Linked DNA regions of Nonomuraea africana. The protein of the gene in region 2 interacts with the protein of the main gene of each other region in a pairwise test. Links are inferred from orthologs where the notes say so. Each region holds a gene or a part of one and is shown on either strand. Other genes may lie near its edges.

Evidence for each region.
Region 1: the proteins of ftsZ (region 2) and rlmN interact in binary tests that used the Escherichia coli proteins (3 or more experiments, as listed by UniProt). The link is inferred for Nonomuraea africana from one-to-one orthologs.
Region 3: the proteins of ftsZ (region 2) and H4W81_RS03085 interact in binary tests that used the Escherichia coli proteins (3 or more experiments, as listed by UniProt). The link is inferred for Nonomuraea africana from one-to-one orthologs.

Annotation. Positions count from the first base shown.
Region 1 is NZ_JADBEF010000001.1:9,500,166-9,502,994, reverse strand. It holds rlmN (dual-specificity RNA methyltransferase RlmN), read right to left. Parts: upstream 2,056-2,829; coding sequence 946-2,055; downstream 1-945. Other genes in the region: H4W81_RS45445 (suppressor of fused domain protein), read left to right, coding at 2,168-2,829; H4W81_RS45455 (hypothetical protein), read left to right, coding at 152-823; H4W81_RS45460 (ABC transporter ATP-binding protein), read left to right, coding at 1-155.
Region 2 is NZ_JADBEF010000001.1:4,384,037-4,392,119, forward strand. The notes cover bases 5,157-7,959. They hold ftsZ (cell division protein FtsZ), read right to left. Parts: upstream 7,345-7,959; coding sequence 5,968-7,344; downstream 5,157-5,967. Other genes in these bases: H4W81_RS20710 (YggS family pyridoxal phosphate-dependent enzyme), read right to left, coding at 5,157-5,828; H4W81_RS20720 (cell division protein FtsQ/DivIB), read right to left, coding at 7,539-7,959. Also shown: ileS (isoleucine--tRNA ligase), read left to right, coding at 1-27; H4W81_RS20670 (hypothetical protein), read left to right, coding at 112-315; H4W81_RS20675 (hypothetical protein), read right to left, coding at 720-1,208; H4W81_RS20680 (hypothetical protein), read left to right, coding at 2,266-2,547; H4W81_RS20685 (hypothetical protein), read left to right, coding at 2,740-2,988; H4W81_RS20690 (hypothetical protein), read left to right, coding at 2,985-3,176; H4W81_RS20695 (DivIVA domain-containing protein), read right to left, coding at 3,195-4,070; H4W81_RS20700 (YggT family protein), read right to left, coding at 4,126-4,410; H4W81_RS20705 (cell division protein SepF), read right to left, coding at 4,488-4,991; more of H4W81_RS20710, read right to left, coding at 5,127-5,156; more of H4W81_RS20720, read right to left, coding at 7,960-8,083. UniProt on the Escherichia coli protein: Essential cell division protein that forms a contractile ring structure (Z ring) at the future cell division site. The regulation of the ring assembly controls the timing and the location of cell division.
Region 3 is NZ_JADBEF010000001.1:682,441-685,326, reverse strand. It holds H4W81_RS03085 (rod shape-determining protein), read right to left. Parts: upstream 2,017-2,886; coding sequence 985-2,016; downstream 1-984. Other genes in the region: mreC (rod shape-determining protein MreC), read right to left, coding at 105-983; mreD (rod shape-determining protein MreD), read right to left, coding at 1-105. UniProt on the Escherichia coli protein: Forms membrane-associated dynamic filaments that are essential for cell shape determination. Acts by regulating cell wall synthesis and cell elongation, and thus cell shape.

The DNA.
Region 1 (2,829 bases), 5.1 Mb from region 2 along the record:
ACGGCGAGGTGAAGGAGAGCACGGCGAGCACCCTGCCCGTGACGGCCGCGCCCACGGCGGTCGTCGCCGTGACGGTGCCCGCCGACGAGGTCCCCGCGTTCGTGGCCAGGATGCGGACGGACGGCTACCTGGCCGGAGAGCTGGATCGCACATGATCGCCCTGACCCTCTTCAGGCTCGCCGCCTTCACCAGGTCGCACCGCGTCGTGCGGGCCCTGCTGCCCGTGGCGGTGCTGCTCGCGCTGTTCTACGGCGTCAGGGCGCCGCTCGGTCAGGAGGTGGCCGCCCTGACCGACACCGCCGTGCTGCTGGTGCCGTTCCTGGCCTGGGCGGCACGGAGCCTGCTCGACACCGAGCCCGACGAGCAGCGCGCGATCTGCGCGACGGCGGCGGGCACGCCGTCGCGGGAGGTGGCGGCCGGCCTGCTCGCCGCGCTGGTGGTGACCTCGGCGTTCGCGGCCCTGGCCGTGGTGTGGGGGCTGCTGCTCGGCGTCTCGGAGATCCCCGCGCCGGGGCAGCTGACCGCGGCGGTCGCGCTGCACGCGCTGTCGGCGCTGGCCGGCACCGCGCTCGGTGCGCTGACCAGCCGCCCGATCCTGCCCTCCCCCGCCCTGTCGATCATGATGCTGGTGCTGGGGTTCCTGGCGATGCTGCTGGTCAGTCTCTCGCCCTTCGCCTGGCTGACGGTGCCGCTGGGCGGCTGGATGCGAGCGGCCGCCGACGGGCCGCTGACCGCCGGCCTGCCGGGGCTGGCGGTTCCCTCGCTGCTGTGGCCGCTGCTCGGCCTGGCCGCATACGTCAGACTGCGCCGCGCCAGACCGTGAAACCGGTCCATGGGGGCGACGTGACGGCGCGGGGCCGGAGTCCGGCTGGAGTGGCGTGAACGACAGACGGCCACCGGTGACCCCGGTGGCCTTCTGTGTGCTGTGCCGTACGGGCGGGTGGGTTATTCGGCCGCGGCCAGCTGGCCGCAGGCGCCGTCGATCTCGCGCCCGCGGGTGTCGCGGACGGTCACCGGCACCCCGTGCAGTTCCAGCCGCCGCACGAACGCCCGCTCGTCCTCGGGCCTGGAGGCGGTCCACTTCGATCCCGGCGTCGGGTTGAGCGGGATTAGGTTGACGTGCACCAGCTTGTTCTTCACCAGCTTGCCGAGCAGGTCGGCGCGCCACTCCTGGTCGTTGATGTCCTTGATCAGCGCGTACTCGATCGACACCCTGCGCTTGGTCTTGGCCGCGTACGCCCAGGCCGCGTCGAGCACCTCGCGCACCTTCCACCGGGTGTTGATCGGCACCAGGGTGTCGCGCAGCTCGTCGTCAGGGGCGTGCAGCGACAGCGCCAGCGTGACGGGCAGGCCCTCGTCGGCGAGCTTGCCGATGGCCGGGACCAGGCCGACCGTGGAGACGGTGACGCCGCGCGCGGAGATGCCGAGCCCCTCGGGGGCCGGATCGGTCAGGCGGCGGACCGCGCCGATCACCGCCTTGTAGTTGGCGAGCGGCTCGCCCATGCCCATGAAGACCACGTTGCTGACCCGGCCGGGACCGCCGGGCACCTCGCCCGCCGCCAGCGCCCGCGCCCCCGACACCACCTGCTCGACGATCTCGGCCGTGGACATGTTGCGGGTCAGGCCCGCCTGGCCCGTGGCGCAGAACGGGCAGTTCATGCCGCAGCCCGCCTGGGAGGACACGCACATGGTGGCCCTGTCGGGGTAGCGCATCAGCACCGACTCCACCAGCGCGCCGTCGAACAGGCGCCACAGCGTCTTGCGCGTGGTGCCCGCGTCGGTGCTCATCTCGCGCACGGAGGTCAGCAGCGGGGGAAGCAGCACCGACAGCTTCTCGCGGGCCGCGGCGGGCAGGTCGGTCATCGCCGCGACGTCGGTGGTCAGATGCGAGAAATAGTGGCGGGAGAGCTGATCTGCGCGGAAGGGCTTCTCGCCCAGCTCGGCGATGGCGGCACGGCGTTCGGGCATCGTGAGGTCCGCCAGGTGCCTCGCGGGCTTGGCCCGCCGCGGTGCGGCGAACTGCAGCAACGGGCGCTCGGTCTTCTCGGCGGTCATGAGCCCTCTCTTTGATCTAAAGTCCAGATGTATGGCGATATACCGGTCGTCTGGCGAGGGGCAAACCGAGGTCGTCCTCACCGATGGGAACCCTTACGGGAGCCGCACTCTGGTGGTCGAACGCGACGAAGCGTCGTCGGTAGCTTACCTGTGCTCCCCGGGCGGCGAGGTGCACGGAGCCGTCTGGCTGGCCAACCACACGAGCGCCCCCGAGGTGGTCGACCTGGCCAGGCTGAACGCCGGTGCGCCGCCACTCATGCCCAGGCCCAACACCCACCATCCCGAGGGACGGCACGCGCTGGGCCAGTTGACCACGCTGTGGTTCGAGGAGGGCGACGGCGTCGCCCTGTATGAGAACGACGAGCTTCTCGCGGTCATTCCGGGCTGGGCCGACATGAGCAGGGGCATGCCCGGCTACGCGCGCGACGCGATCGGCGAGACGCCGTTCGCCTGGGCGCTGTCGGAGGCGCTCGACGGGCTGCAGCCCAGGCTCACCCACGCGCGGGCCTACTGGCAGTGGCGCAACAGCGAAGGGTCATGGGCCTCCTTCCAGCAGTTCGTCATGGGACACCTCGACCGCGCGGTCGGCCCCGCGGGCCGCTACTGGGACACTAGCGGCGAGCGACTGCCGACGGTCGGCATCACCGAACGCCCGCCGTACGGCGAGCGTGACTTCGCGATCCTGTCGACGGTCGGCATGAGCTGCCAGCGGATGCCCACGGTGGAGCAGTGGATCGACCGGCCGCGCGCCTACGCGAGGATCGAGCTGGCCGT
Region 2 (8,083 bases):
CTGAGCTTCCAGCTCAGGCGCGCCTGAACAACCGACGGCGCGGCCCCTCACCCGAGGCGCCGCGCCGTCGCCATGCACGCACCCGGCCCAACGGATCCCCGTGGACCACGGGTGAGATCCCGGCAAGCTTCTGGAACGGTCACACTCCACGCCCAGCGACTGATCGGCGGCTCCACCGCCTCGTCCGCGGTGATCACCGGCCTGATCATCGCCGTGATGACCATCGGCTGGGCCACCAGCTTCCTGAAACCGCCGGCGGCCGAGAGGGCAGCAGAGCCGTCAGCGCCGGCGGAGCCGTCCCCCGAACTCGCGTAACACCCCTGGCGGAGCCGTCCTCGAGCCCGCGTATCACCACCCGGTGGAGCCCGTCTCCGGAGCCCGCGTAACACCACCAGGCAGACCCGGCCCCAAGCCCGCGTTCGCGGCTAGAGCGAGACGCGCATGGTGATCGACCTTGGACAGGAAGACACTTGGAAGGCACCGTGAACGAACTGTCGGGCGTCGTCGATGCGGGCCGTCGGCGGCGCCCAAGAGCGCGGGGCCCCGGCCATGTCGGCGAGATGTCGACGAAGCCGGGGCAATGCTGCTGGACGCGGTGGCGTGCGGCTTCGAGAGGCCGGAGCCGGGAAAGAGGTCGGCGCCCGCTACACCGATCTCGGTTCCGGATACAACGCGTTCTGGCGGCACTGCCTCGACAAGATCGAGCGTCGGGGCGGAGGTCAGCCGACTCGCTGGTGGTCGTGCTGGCAGACCGAGCAGGGGGTGAGCCCCTTCGACTCGGCCTCGGCCTTCTGCATCGTCTGGATGCTGCCCGGCTCCGCCCCCTTGATCAGGGGGCAGGACGAGCTGTGGAAGCGCCGCGTGCCACCGATCACCTTGACGACACCGGGACGGTCGAGCCTGACCGTCTCGTTCGCCCCTGAAGGCGTGTCCTCGTCGGCGGCGGGTGCGCCTGCCTTGCCCGGGGCTGAGGTGGAACCGGGGACGACCGGAGGCCCGGCGCGCCCGGGTGCGGTCGCCTCCGGCCCCACCGGCTCCGCGTCCAGCGACTCCGGACGGTCGAACCACCCGCCACCGGACTCCCTGGTCCGAGCAGCGCCGCTGCGGCGCTCGGCGTCGGGCTCCTGTCCGGAGGTGGAAGCCTTGGCGGCGGGCTTCGCCTCCGCGTTCCGCACCGCGGCCACAGGTGGGCGCAGCCTCTGGGTCATCTCGGACGAGGTGTCCTCGGCCCCATCGGGCTCAGCGGACCCCTCCCGAGCGGAACCCACGGAGGCGCGATCCTTCGCGGCGCCCGGGGCGGGCGCATCCTGCGCTGATCCCGCCGAGGGGCCACCCTTCGCGGGACCTGCTGACGGTCCGCCCTGAGGGGAACCGGCCGAGAGGACGCCCTTCGCGGAAGCCGGGGAGCCCTCCTGCGGGGACCCCTTCGAGGGACCATCCTGCGACGAACCCGAGGAGCGGTCCTGAGCGGAAGCCCCAGGACGGTCCTGAGCGGAACCCGAGGAGCGGTCCTGAGCGGAAGCCGCAGGGCGGTCCTGTGTGGGCGCCGCAGAGGGGCGGCCGTCCTTCGAAGAAGCCGACGAGGGAGCGTTCTGGGGAGAAGTTGTCGAGGGAGCGTTCTGCGGAGCAGCCTGGGAAGGGCGGGCCTGCCGGGTGTCGTCCGCTGCGGGACCGCTCTTGGGCGCCTCAGGGGAAGGGCCGCTGGAGGCGGGGCGTGGTGCGGCGCCGGGGGTGCCGGCCACGAGCGTGCCAGGTGCGGGTTTCGGCTGCGAGCCGCCCGCCGTCCCGTCGGGGCGCCGAGCAGCCGCCCCCTCGGAGCGCTCAGAAGCCACGCCCGCCGAGGGAGACTCGCCACGCTCGGACGGCGCCTGCGCGCTCGACGCGGGAGATTCGGCACGAGAGGCAGGGGACTCACCACGAGAAGCCGACGAATCACCGCGAGGAGCCGCCGACTCACCGCCAGAAGACGTCGACTCGGCCCGAGAGGCGACGGACTCGGCCCGAGATGACGGGGACTCACTGCGAGAAGCAGGAGATTCGCCGCGCGATGACGCGGACTCGGCGCGGGAGGCGGTAGAGCCGGTGGGCGCGCCGGGAGAGGTAGCGCCGTCATCAGCGTCGCCCGGGCGTCCGGAGGACTCAGATGAGGTGTCGCGCGAGGCGGCGGAACCGCCCGTCGAATCGGTCGCTCTGCCCTGCGACGCCGGACGACCGGAGGAGTCCGGGCCGCCGGCCTGCGTCGGCGTACGACCAGAAGGTTCAGAGGTGCCGGCCTGTGACGCCGGACCACCGGAAGACCCGGCGGGGCCCGCCTGCGACGCCGTACGGCCTGCGGGGGCGGGCGGAGGGGCGGTGGGGCGGGCGGAGGGGTTCGAAGGCCCGGAGGGCTCGCCCGAGACGGCGGGAGAGGCGCCGGAGAGGGGGGCGGGAGCGCCGGAGGCGCCCGGGGCCGGGCCGGAGGGGCGCGCAGGTGTGCCGGGCTGGCCGGGGGAGGTGACAGGGCGGCCGACGGGGTCGGTGTCCCTGCTGGCGGAGGCGGCCGGATAGGGGGCGCGGCCGACGCCAGGCTGTTCGGGGGCAGGGGGCACCTGCCGCCCGCCGAGCGCGGCGTCGGGCAGGCACGTCGTGCAGGGCGTGAAGCCCTCCTCGCGCGCCTCCTCGTAGGTGAGCTCCTCGTGATCTCGTCCACTGAGCTGACGGCAGCCGGCCACGTGGTAGCGCTTGCGTCCGGGGATCACCATGACGATCGCGTCGGGCGAGATGCCGCGCGCCGCGACGGGCCGTGGACGGGGCGCCGCGTTCGGCACGGTCGCCGTCTGCTGCCTCATCCCCGTGGGCGCGGGGATCGGCGGCCGGGGTGCCATCGGCTGCGGCGCCGTCCCAGCTGGGGCGACGCCCGCGGGCGTCGTCGCCTTCGGAGTGACAGGCGCGGACGGCTCCCGCGGCGCCTGCGCCCCGGCACCACCGCCGCCGGGGAACAGCTCGTGACGCCGCAGGAACGCCCCGATCACCAGGAAGAGCGCGGACAGCACGCTGACCACGATCGACCACATGATCAGGAACGGTTCAGCCATGACGAAGCCCGCGATCAGCAGAATGACCGCCGCGAGCACCAGACCAGCGCTGATGAGGATCACAGGGGGCTCTTTCGAGTGACGGATCAGAAGCGAATCTGACCCGTTACCTTACCGGCGTTAGCGGCGGTCGTTGTGCTGGCCGTCGGCGCCCTGGAAGGCACCCTGGTGCTGCGACTGGTCGCCACCGAACGGGTTGGGCCCGCCGGGAAGGGGCTGCTGGCCGCCCTGCGGCACCGAGTGGGTCATGGCGGGGGCGCCACCGCCCATCGGAGCGCTGGGGATCACGGGAAAGCCGCCACTGCCGCCCTCCGCGGAGACGTTCAGCTCGGCGAGCTGGTTCTCCAGGTAGAGCTTGAGCCTGCTGCGGTACTCGCGCTCGAAGCTGCGCAGTTCCTCGACCTTGCGCTCGAGCTCGTCGCGGGTCTGCACGAGGGAGCCCATGGCCTGACGGTGGCGCTCCTGGGCGTCGCGCTCCAGCGTCTCGGCGCGGGCCCTGGCGTCACCGATGACCTGCTCGGCCTGGCGGCGAGCCTTGGTCAGGATGTCGTCGGCCTCGCGGCGGGCGCGGGTGACGGTCTCGTCCGCCTCGCGGCGGGCGTCGGCGATCGCCTGGTCGGCCGTCTGCTGGGCGAGGGCGAGCACGCGGGCCGCGGTGTCCATGTTGTCCTCGGCGGGAGGCATGTTCATGGCAACGGGGACCGGCTGCGGCTGCGGCGGGGCCTGCATGGGCTCCGGCTGCGGCGGCGCCATCATCTCCGGCTTGGGCTGCTCCTGCACGGGGGCGGAGGCCATCGGCATGTTCATGCCGCCGGGCACCTTGCCCCGCAGGCACTCGGCCAGCTTGGCGCGGAGCTCCTCGTTCTCTTGGATCAGGCGGTCAAGCTCAGCCTCGACTTCGTCGAGGAAGGCATCCACCTCTTCCTCGTCGTAACCCGGTCGCAACCGGGTGGTACTGAATTGCTTGTTCCGCACATCAGCGGGCGTCAGCGGCATCTTTTTGGTCTCCTTGGCGCGCTTGGAGTCTGTCCGGAGGGACGGTACCCGATCACTACAGCGCGGACACGAGTTGGATCATGACCAAGACCACAATGAAGAGCACTGTGAAGCTTAGGTCAAAGGCCACCGTACCCAACCGGAGGGGAGGAATGAAACGGCGGAGAAACTTGAGAGGTGGGTCTGTTGCGGTGTATGTGGCTTCCGCCAGCACCAGAACGAACCCGGAAGGCCGCCACTGCCGGGCGAACGCCTGCACCGTCTCGAAGATCATTCTGCCGATGAGCAACACCAGATAGAGAGACAGGACAACGACCAAGATCTCGCCAACGATCCCCACGGTCCGGCCGCGCCTCCACTTCTGGGTGCCCCTTCCGGTCCCGAGGACCCGGTCGGGTAGGTAGTCATACAGAGACTCTAACTCTGGTTGAAGAATCCGCGTTCCGCGATTCGGGCCTTGTCCTCGGCGGTCACCTCGACATTGGCTGGGGACAACAGGAACACCTTGTTGGTAACACGTTCGATGCTGCCGTGTAGGCCAAAGACGAGACCTGCCGCGAAATCGACAAGTCGCTTGGCATCGCTGTCAACCATCTCGGTCAGGTTCATGATGACCGGGGTGCCGTCGCGGAAGTGCTCACCGATCGTCCGCGCCTCGTTGTAGGTCCGCGGGTGCAGCGTCGTGATGCGCGCCAGGTCGGTCGTGCGGCGCTCCAGCACGGTCGTCGCCGGTCTGGGCGCGGGGACACCGGGGTCGGTGTCGTCGTCGCGGTCGTGCGCCGTCGCGGGACGGTCCTGCTCGGCCCGACGCGACTCCTCCTCGTAGTCGTAGTCGTCGTCGGTGTAGGCCTCGTACCTCTCGTAGCGGTCGTCCTCCACGAGGCCGAGGTAGACCGCCATCTTGCGCATCGCGCCGGCCATCGCTAAGTCGTCCTCCTGCTCATGGTCGCACTCGCTCGAGCGATCCGCACTCGAGGCGGCAGCCGTACCCCCTTGGAGCTCACCGCTGATCGACCTCTACTTCGTTCGCGGGCCCAAGGCCCACTTGAGGGGACATTACCTGACGAAGGGCTTGCGGCGACCGAGCAACGCCGTACCGACTCGCACGTGTGTCGCACCGTGCGCCACGGCTTCGGCCAGATCGCCGCTCATCCCCGCCGAGATTATGGTCGCACCAGGATGCCCGGCCTGTACGGCCAGCGCCAGATCCCGCAGCCTCGCGAACGCCTTGCCCGGTTCCTCCCCGAGCGGCGCGACGGCCATGAGCCCGCCGAGCCGTACGCCCTCCGTCGCCGCGATCTCGTCGGCCAGCCCCGGCACGTCGGCGGGGCGCGCCCCGCCGCGGCCCGGGTCGTCGTCGAGCGCCACCTGCACGAGACAGCCGATCTCCCGCCCGGCCCGTACGGCCTCGCGTCCGATGGCCGCCACCAGCCTGGAGCGGTCGACGGAGTGGATCAGGTCGGCGTACCCGACCACAGAGCGCACCTTGTTGGTCTGGAGCTGACCGACGAAGTGCCACGTGAGCGGCAGGTCAGCGCAGGCGCGGGCCTTCTCCGCGGCCTCCTGGTCGCGGTTCTCGCCCACCTCGGTCACGCCGAGCCCGGCCAGGATCCGTACGTCCTCGGCCGGGTAGGTCTTGGTCACCGCGATCAGCGTGACCTCCTCGCGGGAGCGCCCCGCGGCCCGGCAGGCCGCGGAGATCCGCGTCTCGACCTCGGCCAGCCCGGCCGCGATCTGCTGTTTGCGAGCTATGTCCACAAGAAACCCATCGTGCACCCTTCGCGGATGGACCGCGAACCGGGGCCCCGAGACGCACCGAACCCCCACCGCGTCGACCCCGAGGTCTCGCAGCGGGGGTGTGATCCCCTCTCCCGGAGCAGGGGCCGGGTGAGGAATCTCACTTCAGGAAGTCGGGCACGTCCAGCTCTTCTTCTTGCTCCTCGAAGACCACGGGGCGCCGCCTGGCGGGCTCCGACATGCGGGAGGAGATCGGGGTGGGCGGGTTGGTCACCTCGGGCGCCGGCCGCGGGATCGACACGGGCGCGGGCGGCTCCTCGACCGGCGTGGGCACGGCGGCCGCGGGTGCGGGCGCGGGTGCCGGCGCGGGCGGGGGCGTCTCGACGGCCCGCACCGGCTCGGGGCGCGGCTCAGGCCGCACCTCGGGGCGGGGCTCGGGACGCGGCTCCGGCCTCGGCGGCTCGGCCTTCACGCTGGGCGCCGGGGCGGGCGCGGGGCGTACGGGCCCGGCGGCCGGGGGAACCGCCGACGGCGCGGCGGCGGGTCTGGGCTGCTGACGCGGCTGCTGCAGCGCGGGCTTCTCGACGGGAGCGATCTCGTCGAACCCGGCGGCGATCACCGTGACCCTGACCTCGTCGCCGAGGGCGTCGTCGATGACCGTACCGAAGATGATGTTGGCGTCGGGCGCCGCGGCGTTCGAGACGAGCTGCGCCGCCTCGTTGATCTCGAACAGACCGAGGTCGGACCCGCCCGCGATCGACAGCAGCACGCCGTGCGCGCCGTCGATCGAGGCCTCCAGCAGCGGGCTGGAGACGGCCATCTCGGCGGCGGCGACCGAGCGGTCGTCGCCCCTGGCGTGGCCGATGCCCATCAGCGCCGAGCCCGCGCCCGACATGACCGACTTGACGTCGGCGAAGTCGAGGTTGATCAGACCGGGCGTGGTGATCAGGTCGGTGATGCCCTGGACACCGGACAGCAGCACCTGGTCGGCCGCCTTGAAGGCGTCGAGGACGCTGACCTGCCTGTCGGAGATCGACAGCAGCCGGTCGTTGGGGATCACGATGAGGGTGTCGACCTCGTCGCGCAGGGTCTCGATTCCCGCCTCTGCCTGCATGGCGCGGCGGCGGCCCTCGAAGCTGAAGGGCCTGGTGACGACTCCTATGGTCAGAGCACCGAGAGACCGGGCGATGTTGGCCACCACGGGGGCGCCGCCGGTGCCCGTGCCACCTCCCTCGCCCGCCGTGACGAAGACCATGTCGGCCCCCTTGAGGACCTCCTCGATCTCCTCACGGTGGTCCTCGGCCGCCTTGCGGCCGACATCGGGATTGGCGCCGGCCCCGAGGCCGCGCGTGAGCTCCCTGCCCACGTCGAGTTTGACGTCGGCGTCACTCATCAGCAGCGCCTGGGCGTCGGTGTTTATCGCGATGAACTCGACGCCCTTGAGTCCCTCCTCGATCATCCGGTTGACGGCGTTCACTCCGCCGCCGCCAATGCCGACGACCTTGATGACCGCGAGGTAGTTCTGCGGTGCTGCCACGACGAGGGGCCTTTCCGCTCGTTGACTTGCCATTTCAATGGTGCTCGAAAAACTCTCAACCTCAAGTTGAGATTCAGATTTATGTCAACCTGAGGATTGATACGGACAGTAGGAGTCCCCTACCGGGCGGGTCAACTAACCGCGCCGCAAGCCCGTCCGGCGTGTCGCGCGCTGTCCCATTCGCGACCACCCTCTCATTTCATGGAGACGACGTCGGGCGAACTGACGTCGTAAACCTTTGCCGTGCGCGGGAGCAGCGCCTCGAGGACGCGAGCCTTGTCCTCGCCCCTGTCGGCGCCGCCCCACACGACCGTGCGTCCGTTGGTCAGCCGGAAGGAGATGCCCTCGGGCGAGGTGGCGCGCACCTCGTCGATCTTCATGAGCAACTCTTCGGGCAGCCCGCCGATGACCTTGATGGCGGCCACCGTCGCGGGGTCGCCGGGTCCTGGCCGGTCCACCCGCAGCACCGGAAGCTCGGGCGGCGCGCTCGCGCGCACCTCGGTCACCACGCCGCCGCGGTCGATCAGCGCCGCCTTGTCGCCGACGGGGACGACCGCGACCGGCTTGCGCTCGACCACCAGGATCTTGAGTGTGCTCGGCCACGCGCGCTCGACCCTGGCCGAGGCGAGCTGCCTGATCGCCAGCACCCTGCCCTCGACCTCGCCGAGGTCGACGGTGGCCAGCGGGTGCAGCTCGGCCACGCCGGCCTGCTTCTTGATCTGGTCGGCCGGCACTGTGA
Region 3 (2,886 bases), 3.7 Mb from region 2 along the record:
CAGGACCAGCAGCACCAGGTCGGGCACGCCGCCCGCGGGCAGCGACAGCCTGTTGACGACGGTCAGCTGGAGCAGCAGGGCGGCGATCACCGCGAGCACGGCCATCACCGCTTGCCGTCCTTGATGGGCAGCACCGCGTCACGCGGGTCGCGCTGGGGCACGGACACCACGACGCCCACCACGTCGAGCGCGCTGAGGTCGGCGAAGGGGCGCACGTAGGCGATGCGGGTCAGCTCCCCCGGCGTCGCCTCCACCCGCTCGATCACGCCGATCGGCACCCCCGGCACGTACGGCACGCCGCGCTGCGAGCCGAAGCTGACGATGCGGGTGCCGGGCGTGAGCTGCGCGGTCGAGTCGAGCAGCCGGAAGCGCACCAGCCTGCCGTACTCGCCCACGCCGTTGATCACGCCGATCTCGTTGCCTCTCTCCAGCCGCGCGCCCGCCGAGGAGGCGGGGTCGCTCAGCAGCACCACGGTCGACGTCCTGGACGAGGCCTGCACCACCCTGCCGACCAGGCCGTCGGCGTTGAGGACGGTCATCTCGGGCCGCACCCCGTCGTCGGTGCCGGCGTCGATCTCGACCGCGTCCTCGAACCCCGGATGGCCCCTGCGGGCGATCACGCTGCCGGTGACGACCGTGAAGCCACCGCGTTGCGAGCTACCGAGCAGCCTGCGCAGCTCGGCCGAGCGGGCCTTGTCGAGGGTGCCTGTCGCCAGGTCGGCGCGGAGCTTCGCGTTCTGCGCCTCCAGCTCCTCGATCCTGCGCTGCGCGCCGAGGGAGCCGGCGACGGCGCTGACGAACTCACCCACAGGACGCGTGATGCCGGTGACGACCTGCTCGGCCGTGCCGAACAGCGACGCCCCCGCCCCGCGCACGGGTCCCAGCGGCGAACTCTGCCCCGTGCGGTGGTCGACGGTCAGGACGACCAGAGCGACGGTGAGCAGCAGGCCGAGAATGAGCCGGGCCCGGCGCGTGTCCCTCATCTCAGTGACGCGGTTCCGGGACGAGCACGGAGCTGAGGTCCTCGAACTCCTCCACGCACTTGCCCGAGCCGAGCGCGACCGAGTCGAGAGGGTTCTCCACCAGGTGGACCGGCATGCCCGTCTCGTCTCGCAGCCGCTCGTCGAGCCCCTTGAGCAGCGCGCCGCCGCCGGTCAGGGCGATGCCGCGGTCCATGAGGTCACCCGACAGCTCGGGCGGGCACTTGTCGAGCGTGGTCTTCACCGCGTCGACGATGGAGTTGACCTGCTCCTCGATCGCCTTCCTGATCTCCGCGGCGGACACCACGATCGTCTTCGGCAACCCGCTCACCAGGTCGCGCCCGCGGATCTCGGCGTGGAACTCGTCGTCGGAGGGACGGGCGGAGCCGATCGCCATCTTGATCTCCTCGGCGGTTCGCTCGCCGAGCATCAGGGAGTGCTCCTTCTTGGCGAAGGTGATCACCGCCTGATCGAGCTCGTCGCCGCCGACTCTGATCGACTGGCTGGTCACCACGCCGCCCATCGAGATGATCGCCACCTCGGTGGTGCCGCCGCCGATGTCGACGACCATGTTGCCGGTCGGCTCGTGCACGGGCAGCCCGGCGCCGATCGCGGCAGCCATGGGCTCCTCGATGATGTAGACCTTGCGCGCCCCCGCCTGGTAGCCGGCCTCCTTCACCGCGCGCTGCTCGACGCCGGTGATGCCACTGGGCACGGCGATGATGATGCGCGGCTTGGCGAAGTGACGGCGTTTGTGGACGCGCTGGATGAAGTAGCGCAACATGCGTTCGGTGACGTCGAAGTCGGCGATCACCCCGTCTTTGAGTGGTCGCACGGCGACGATGTTGCCCGGCGTGCGGCCGATCATGCGCTTGGCCTCGATCCCCACCGCCACGATCTTGCCCGTGGTGGTGTTGATCGCGACGACGGACGGCTCGTTGAGCACGATTCCGCGGCCACGCACGTATACCAACGTGTTGGCGGTGCCGAGGTCGACCGCCATGTCGCGGCCGAGAAAGGCGAGCTTGCTGCCCATGGGGAACGAGCCTTCCGTAACGTCGTTCGCGAATAATTACGGATCGCATTCGAATCGTAACGTGACGTACCCATCTGCGAGCGCAATGAGCCCCGAGCCCCACCAAAAAGTTGCCGCCTCTTCCCCACCACCAGTTTGCCCACAAAACCCCAGGCGGGGGGTGGGGGAAGGGGATCGCATACGAGCAAGGTCATCCAGCAATCGAAGACCTTAATCCCCACCCAAAACCCACCCCGAACCCCTCCCTCAGAACCCCGGAGGAGACCCCCGAACCCTCAGCCCGCCCACTACGGCCCCCGCGCCCTTCGACCCGCCCGCTCCGGGACACCCGCGTCTTTCAACCCGCCGTCTCGGGACACCCGCGTCTTTCAACCCGCCGTCTCGGGACACCCGCGTCTTTCAACCCGCCGTCTCGGGACACCCGCGTCTTTCAACCCGCCGTCTCGGGACACCCGCGTCTTTCAACCCGCCGTCTCCCGAACCCTGAAACCCCTCAACCCGCCCGCTCCAGGACCCGTGGCTCAACCCACTCTCTCGCAGCCCCACGACCGCCCTCAGCCCCGACACTCCACGAGCCCGCCCACTCTCTCCGAACCCCTTACACCCCGCGTCCTCCTCGCACACCTGCGACCGCCCTCAGCCGCCCTCTCATGAGTCCCAGACCCTCAGCCCCTCCACTTGGGGAGAGGCCCAAGGCAGCAGCGGACCTGGAGAGGCATGAGGGGCGCGATCACCCGTGGTCCGAAGCTATGGGACCTTCTCCGCGGGACCGGCTTGGGCGGGTGTGACCGGTTCGGCGTGGGGCCGATTTGGCGTGGTCCGTGGCGGCGCCCGGCCGGCGGATCCCGAGGAGCGTCCCCTGGACAGACC